One region of the Phyllobacterium sp. CCNWLW109 genome, then DNA from elsewhere that is predicted to be linked to it. Evidence: predicted binding sites of a transcription regulator. Region 1 holds the regulator's gene; each other region holds the start of a gene.
The links. The regulator LexA, encoded in region 1, represses DNA repair genes until DNA is damaged. The targets are predictions, from matches to a motif close to TGTTCNNNNTGTGTTCNG.
Positions count from the first base shown of each region.

Region 2: V9K92_RS21760 (ImuA family protein) is a predicted target of LexA. The motif match lies at 943-960, and genes of this name have one in related genera.
Region 3: V9K92_RS17515 (ATP-dependent helicase) is a predicted target of LexA. The motif match lies at 1,119-1,136, and genes of this name have one in related genera.

Region 1 is NZ_JBBCBK010000004.1:896,668-898,940, reverse strand. Features, by position in the region: gene V9K92_RS19750 (substrate-binding domain-containing protein) at 1-573, shown strand, start outside; gene lexA (transcriptional repressor LexA) at 726-1,442, shown strand; gene V9K92_RS19740 (ComEC/Rec2 family competence protein) at 1,550-2,273, opposite strand, start outside.
Region 2 is NZ_JBBCBK010000006.1:4,258-6,530, reverse strand. Features, by position in the region: gene V9K92_RS21765 (Y-family DNA polymerase) at 1-239, opposite strand, end outside; gene V9K92_RS21760 (ImuA family protein) at 142-927, opposite strand; gene V9K92_RS21755 (hypothetical protein) at 1,508-2,065, shown strand; gene V9K92_RS21750 (alpha/beta fold hydrolase) at 2,080-2,273, opposite strand, start outside.
Region 3 is NZ_JBBCBK010000004.1:425,698-427,970, forward strand. Features, by position in the region: gene V9K92_RS17515 (ATP-dependent helicase) at 1-1,074, opposite strand, end outside; gene V9K92_RS17520 (glucose/quinate/shikimate family membrane-bound PQQ-dependent dehydrogenase) at 1,333-2,273, shown strand, end outside.

The sequences.
Region 1 (2,273 bases):
ATAGACAGGCCCCATGCCTGGCTGGATATCGACAATCAGGGCGCATTCTATCAGGCCGCAAGCCACCTCCTCGACCTTGGACATCGGCATATAGCCATGATTGACGGGTTAAGAGGGTTTACGTTCTCTGAGCATCGCGAGCTCGGATATCGCCAAGCGCTAAGCGAACGCGGCGTCGAAATCGACCCGCGCTTCATCGTACACGACTACTTCTCTGATGAAATCGGCTTTCGTGAAACGCAACGGCTGCTTTCATGCACTCCGCAACCGACAGCAATCATTGCAGGATCAATGATGACCGCTTTGGGCGTGTCACGTGCAGTTCGCAACAAGGGTTATCAGTTGGGCAAACAAGTATCGCTCATCACCCATGACGATGTCTTTCCATATCTCAATGCCAGCAACATGGTTCCATCCATGACCACCACACGATCATCAATGCGCTCCGCCGCCACGAGAATCGCTGAAATGCTCGTGCGCGTCCTTGATGGCGAACCCGTGGACAATATTCATGAATTATGGCCCGTGGAACTCACATTACGCCAGTCGAGCGGTCCTCCGATAGGCGGATAGGCCCATATTTTGCGTCATTCCATCTGATTTTCAGAGTAATTGGGCATATAGGGCTGGTTTATACCAGATATTAATCCTTGTGGAACACAACTGGAACATATAGTGTTTGTTCTGGTTTTGTTTTTCCGATTCCACACTTAAGGATCGCCCCTATGCTGACGCGCAAACAACATGAACTTCTGCTCTTCATACATGAACGGTTGAAGGAAACGGGCATTCCCCCTTCTTTTGATGAAATGAAGGACGCACTTGATCTCGCATCCAAATCCGGCATTCATCGCCTGATTACCGCACTGGAGGAGCGAGGATTTATTCGTCGGCTAGCAAATAGGGCACGGGCGCTGGAAGTGCTTCGCCTGCCCGACTCGATTGCGCCGGGTCTGAACGCGCAACGCAAATTTTCTCCGAGCGTTATTGAAGGCAGTTTGGGACGAAATGTTGCGCCGCCTCGCCCGCAAGCAAGCACTGCCGATATTGTTGCTGCCAACATGATCAGCATTCCTGTTATGGGACGTATCGCTGCCGGTGTGCCGATCGCTGCAATTCAAAACCAGACTCACATGCTCAATCTCCCGCCCGATATGATCGGCAGCGGTGAGCATTATGCGCTTGAGGTCAAAGGTGACTCCATGATCGAAGCGGGTATTTTTGACGGCGACACTGTTGTTATCAAGCGCGGAGATACCGCGAGCCCCGGTGAAATCGTTGTGGCACTCGTGGATGATGAAGAAGCAACGTTGAAGCGTTTTCGCCGAAAAGGTGCATCCATTGCTCTCGAAGCAGCAAACCCCGCCTATGAAACCCGCATCTTTGGACCGGACCGCGTTCAGGTACAGGGCAAGCTGGTCGGTCTGATACGCAGATATTGATGGCGTTTACGCTTCGCTGGACGGTGTGCTTTTGTTCGTAGGCTCCATTCGAACAGCCACAGAATGGCAGCTAGCGAAAAATGTTTAGGACTACCATAAACGCCGAACTACATTTTCTTGCCTGTATCCGGTGGTTTCTTGGATAGTTGCCGCTCTTCAAGATTGCGCGCGGCGCGGGAATAGATGCGGTAATTATTCCAAGGGCGGTTGGGCGTGCCAATCGCATATTTTATATCAACCGAATTCAGGCGTTGAGAAAGCTCTTGTTTTGCCAAATCGGTGCCAACTGGTGTGGAATCGGCTTCGACAGAGTCAGATTGTGGAGCATCAAACCTGATCTCCGCAGCGCCTTTGAGCGCCAGCATTTGCGATGAAAGCAACAATTTTCCAGCATTTGGACAATTTGCAGCCCTCGCGGCAAAAGCCAAAATGATGATATCCCCTTCTAGGCATGCATCTGCTGTTCTTGTTGCATCATCGGTATAGGCAACGATTAATCCTCCCGGCTCCCGGGCAGTGCAAAGCTTATTGTTACATTCGAACTGAACGCCGCTTGCAACATCGCCTTTCATTGCCGGCTTAATAATCTGCCCGGCCCTATACCCCAACTGCCAATTATCGAGGCTGAAGGCGCTGCCTGCTTGTTTATTGATCGCCAGATGGTCGTCGTCCGTTCTTAACGCGACCAGTTTTCCGTCTTCTGAGACCATAATCGCAGGATAGGATGCCCGTCCCGTCAAACCAATTGCCAATGCTACCAATGGCAAGGCAAGCAGGCGCAACCACGTTGAAAGAAATAGAAGAAGCAAAAGCCCTATCGCCATAAGAATA
Region 2 (2,273 bases), on a different contig from region 1:
AATGCGATATCCAGCTTTTCAAACTGCGCACGTGCATCAGCCAAAGTCATGCTTTTGTATAGACCTGCTTTTGTAGCTCTCTGATCAACCGCTACCAGCCGTAAAGTATTGGCAATCTTGTCAACAACAATGAGATACTGATCAGAACGGTCGCGCTGCGAATTTTCGCGTTTGAGACGATCCGTAGGAAGATGTGGAAACCACAGAGCCAAAAACCGGCTCGATCCGTTGGAAAACATGATTTTCACTCTCCCATTGTAATAGCCATTGGCCTGTGTTGCCCTGCCTGTTGCGAATGAGTTGGACATGAAAAACAGGGTTGCCCGGCGCGTTTGCACCAGGGGATTGTGAGGTTGCAGCACGAATTAACCACCGTGTGACGGCAGCATTTTCACCCGGAACAGCTCCCAGCCTCAGGAGAAAGGCGGGCACTTCGGCCTGTTGTGCGCTAAGCAGTAATTTTCGCGAGGCAGTCAAATCCAGACATTTGGGATGGCCCCACGGCGCAATAATAACTGCTCCCATACCGCGAATGCCAAGGCTGTCTGCTGCAGCCTTTAAAACATTATGAGGCGAGGAGCACCGAACGAAAATCACCCGCTCCGGGTCGAGACCCAAATAATGCAGGCCAGGAGCATAGGGAAAGCCATGTTCATTGCCTGTAAAATCTTCTTCAATCCAAAGAATGGGGCTTAGGTTGGCTGATGCGCGCAAGGCGAGGGCAATAACAAAACCTGTTGCGGCTCCTGCGTCCCCACTTTCCTTCGCAAAAACCTCATGCAGAGCGCCTCGCTGAAGGCCACCCCGAAATACGCCGTCTACAGCCCGGCAGCCAAGATCAAAGGCAGAGCCAGACACACCTTGCGTGCCTTGCTCATTTAAAGACGCAATATCGCGTCTTAACGCCGTTAGATCGACGATCGCCACTATAGAACCCCCGTTTGTTCATGATATGTTCCATTATCAAATTTAAGGTATCCAGTGTCAAGCGCTTCCCGATGCGAATGGTTAGAATCAGATCATCAATTGCAGATTTCAGAGTCATCCAGCCTTTCGCTGTTGAGACTCATGGGAAGGATTTCTGATCTGGCTCTGAAGCCCTTCTTCGCGATAATGGTTGTGTTATAGATTGAGGTGAAACTACGCTCAAAGTCATAGAAATGATCGCATGTCTGCCAAATCCACCGCTCCCATACCTAAATCGGAAAAGAGACATTCACTATTATTTCGCTGGATGTTGAGGCGGAATGCTCGGCAGGCGTTAAAGCTGCCACAGGTCAGAGCCCGAGAAACAGAGCTGTTTCGTGAAAGTATAAAGGGAAATTTGCCAAATTCAGGTAATGTTCTCCTGGCAGCATGCGATGATCGCTATTTCTACAATTTCGCTCTGGGGCTGATCAAATCCATCGAACGTCTAGGTCAGCCTGAGGCATTCCATCTTCTGCTTCTTCAACCTTCCGGCAAGGTCATCGAGGAAGCGGCTACCCTTTCCAAGACTCTCAAGCACGTGAGGCTGACCTATTCTATTGATCCATGCGCACTGGCGGAGGGGCTGCCACGCCGTGAAATCTATTATACCGCCGCACGCTTCCTGCTAGCGCCTTTAATTCTGGAAGCTGGTGTCGAACGCCTTCTTATGATTGATGTCGACGCCGTGATGAATCGGTCTCCCTGGCCAATAATTCCATCTGATTTCGACCATCAAAGCGGAGCATTCATATTTAGAAGGAATGAAAAACATCCGTGGCGCAAAATTCTTGCATCTGCCGTTCTTTTAAATAATTCGCCAGGTTCAATGCGATTGGCAAATGCAATTGCCGTTTCGATAGCAGTTAGCTTGGGGAAGAAACCCAAATATCATATCGACCAGATTCTACCGTTTTACGTCTGCGACTTTGCAAGCAAAACGATTCAGAATTTTTCCACTGTGGATATTCCCCCCAAACTCATGGGATATGATTACGAGCCGGAAGCCGCTTTCTGGACAGTCAAGGGTCATCAGGCGCTTGATACTTTTATAAGCGAAAGAGACAGGCTTCTTGGCCCAACGGAACAAGAAAACTAAGTCCGCCTGAAAAGTTAGGCGCGGCAGTTAAGCCCTGTGTGAGCGCCGATAGCGCGAATAATGTCATCCCAATCCTCAAGGTGAATTTCATGGCCGCCACCTGGAACACGGAGAAGTTCTGCACCTGGAACGCTTTGTGCCAGCAATTCGCCATGCTCGATCGGAAAAATCGGGTCCGCTGTGCCGTGGACAACGAGAAGAGGTTTAG
Region 3 (2,273 bases), 470 kb from region 1:
GCCGGCATGCACATTGACCTTGGCATCTTCCGGGTTTGGGGCATCGGTGAAAAGCGTTTTGCCAAGCCGTCCCTCATTATGGGAAATGAGATGTGATGCGGTGCCAAGAATATGCGCGGTAGAGCGATAATTGCGCTCCAACCGGATCACGACTGCGCCCGGGAAATCCTTTTCGAAGCGTAGAATATTGTCTACCTCTGCCCCGCGCCAGCCATAGATCGACTGGTCATCATCGCCGACACAGCAGACATTCTTCGAACCCTGCGCGATCAGGCGCAGCCACATATATTGCGCGGTATTGGTGTCTTGATACTCGTCGACGAGAATATAGCGGAACTTGGCGTGATATTCCTTGAGGATATCGGGATAGGCGCGGAACATCCGGATTGGATGGCATAGCAAATCGCCAAAATCGCAGGCATTCAATGTTTTCAGACGGTTCTGGTAGGCGGTGTAAAGTTCGCGGCCCTTACCATTGGCAAACGACCGGGCATCGCCTTCAGCAATTTCGGAGGGTCCGAGCCCTTTGTTCTTCCAGCCATCAATCATCAGCGCAAATTGCTTGGCGGGCCAGCGCTTGTCATCCAGCCCTTCCGCCTGAATGATCTGCTTGATCAGCCTTATGACATCATCCGTATCAAGAATGGTGAAATCGGAGCGCAACCCCACGAGTTCCGCATGGCGGCGCAATAGCTTGACGCCGATGGAGTGGAACGTGCCGAGCCATGGCATGCCTTCGACAGCACCGCCGACGAGAACGCCAATGCGCTCCTTCATCTCGCGTGCTGCTTTATTAGTGAAGGTGACGGCGAGTATCTGGCTTGGCCAAGCTTTGCCGAGCGAAAGGATATGCGCAATACGGGAAGTCAGAACCCGTGTTTTGCCAGTGCCAGCACCAGCCAGAACGAGTACAGGCCCTTCGGTGGTTTCAACCGCCAGTCGCTGTTCGGGGTTAAGTCCATTGAGATAAGGTGGTGCACTACGCGCCTGCATGGCGCGTGCAGCTATGCCCGAAGGCTGGCGGGGCGCATCAGGTTCGTCGAAAAACGGAATATCGTCAGGTAATCCAGACATTTGAACCCAATGTAGTGATTCGGTACCGAAAAACCAGAAAAATGCGATACAAAAAGAGAACAATTGCAATTAGCCCCCCACTTTCAATTGAAGTGGGCGGTTGAAATATCAAGTCAGGATATTGCGTCACTCGATTTATGAGCCTACCCATTTTGATTAATGACTCGTGACTTCAAGGTTTTGACAGCCGATGGCAACATTCGTCGCCTCATGTCAGGATCATCTGGTTTTGATTGAGATCGGAAAGGGACTTTCCTCATGGCAATCACTCTCACGGCACTCGTTTTCCTTCTCATTGGCGCGGCTCTTGGCGTCGGCGGTGTATGGCTCGCTGTCCTGGGCGGCAGTTGGTATTATATCATTGCTGCGCTTGCGTTCCTTGTGGTTGCTTTTCTGCTCTTCCGCAGGCGGTCATCCGCTCTGCTGCTTTATGCTCTGCTGGTGGTAGGAACGCTTGGCTGGGCCATTTGGGAAATCGGCTTCGACTGGTGGCAGCTTGCGCCACGCGGCGGCGTCATCATGATCCTTGGCCTGTGGCTGCTCACACCATGGATCAGGCGGGGCTTGAATTCATCTGCAAGCGGTGCTGGTTCTTCCTCCGCTGTTCCGGCTCTGTCGTTGTCCGTTGCTGTTGTTGTGGCGCTGGTTGTTGCAGGCTATTCGATGACCCAGGATCCGTTGCAAATTACGGGTGAATTAAGCAGGGAAATTGTGTCGGATACTGTCGATCTGGGCGGCAATATGCCGGAGGGCGATTGGCACCAATATGGGCGTACGCCCTATGGTCAGCGTTATTCACCGTTGAAGCAGATCACCACCGAAAACGTTGACAAGCTGCAAGTCGCCTGGACCTATCAGACTGGCGACGTCAAGTTGCCGGAGGATGTTGGCGAGACCACTTATCAGGTCACGCCGCTCAAGGTTCGCGATACACTTTTTATCTGCACGCCGCACAATTGGGCCATCGCGCTTGATGCGGCAACAGGCAAGGAAAAGTGGAAGTTTGATTCCAATTCCGGCATGAATCCCGATCGTCAGCACCAGACCTGCCGCGGTGTTTCCTATTATGCCGATCCTGCTGCCACGCCAGGCCAGCCTTGTGCCGAACGCGTCTATCTGCCGACGTCCGACGCGCGTTTGATTGCGCTTGATGCGGCCAATGGCCAGATTTGCTCGTCCTTTGCTGACAAAGGCACGCT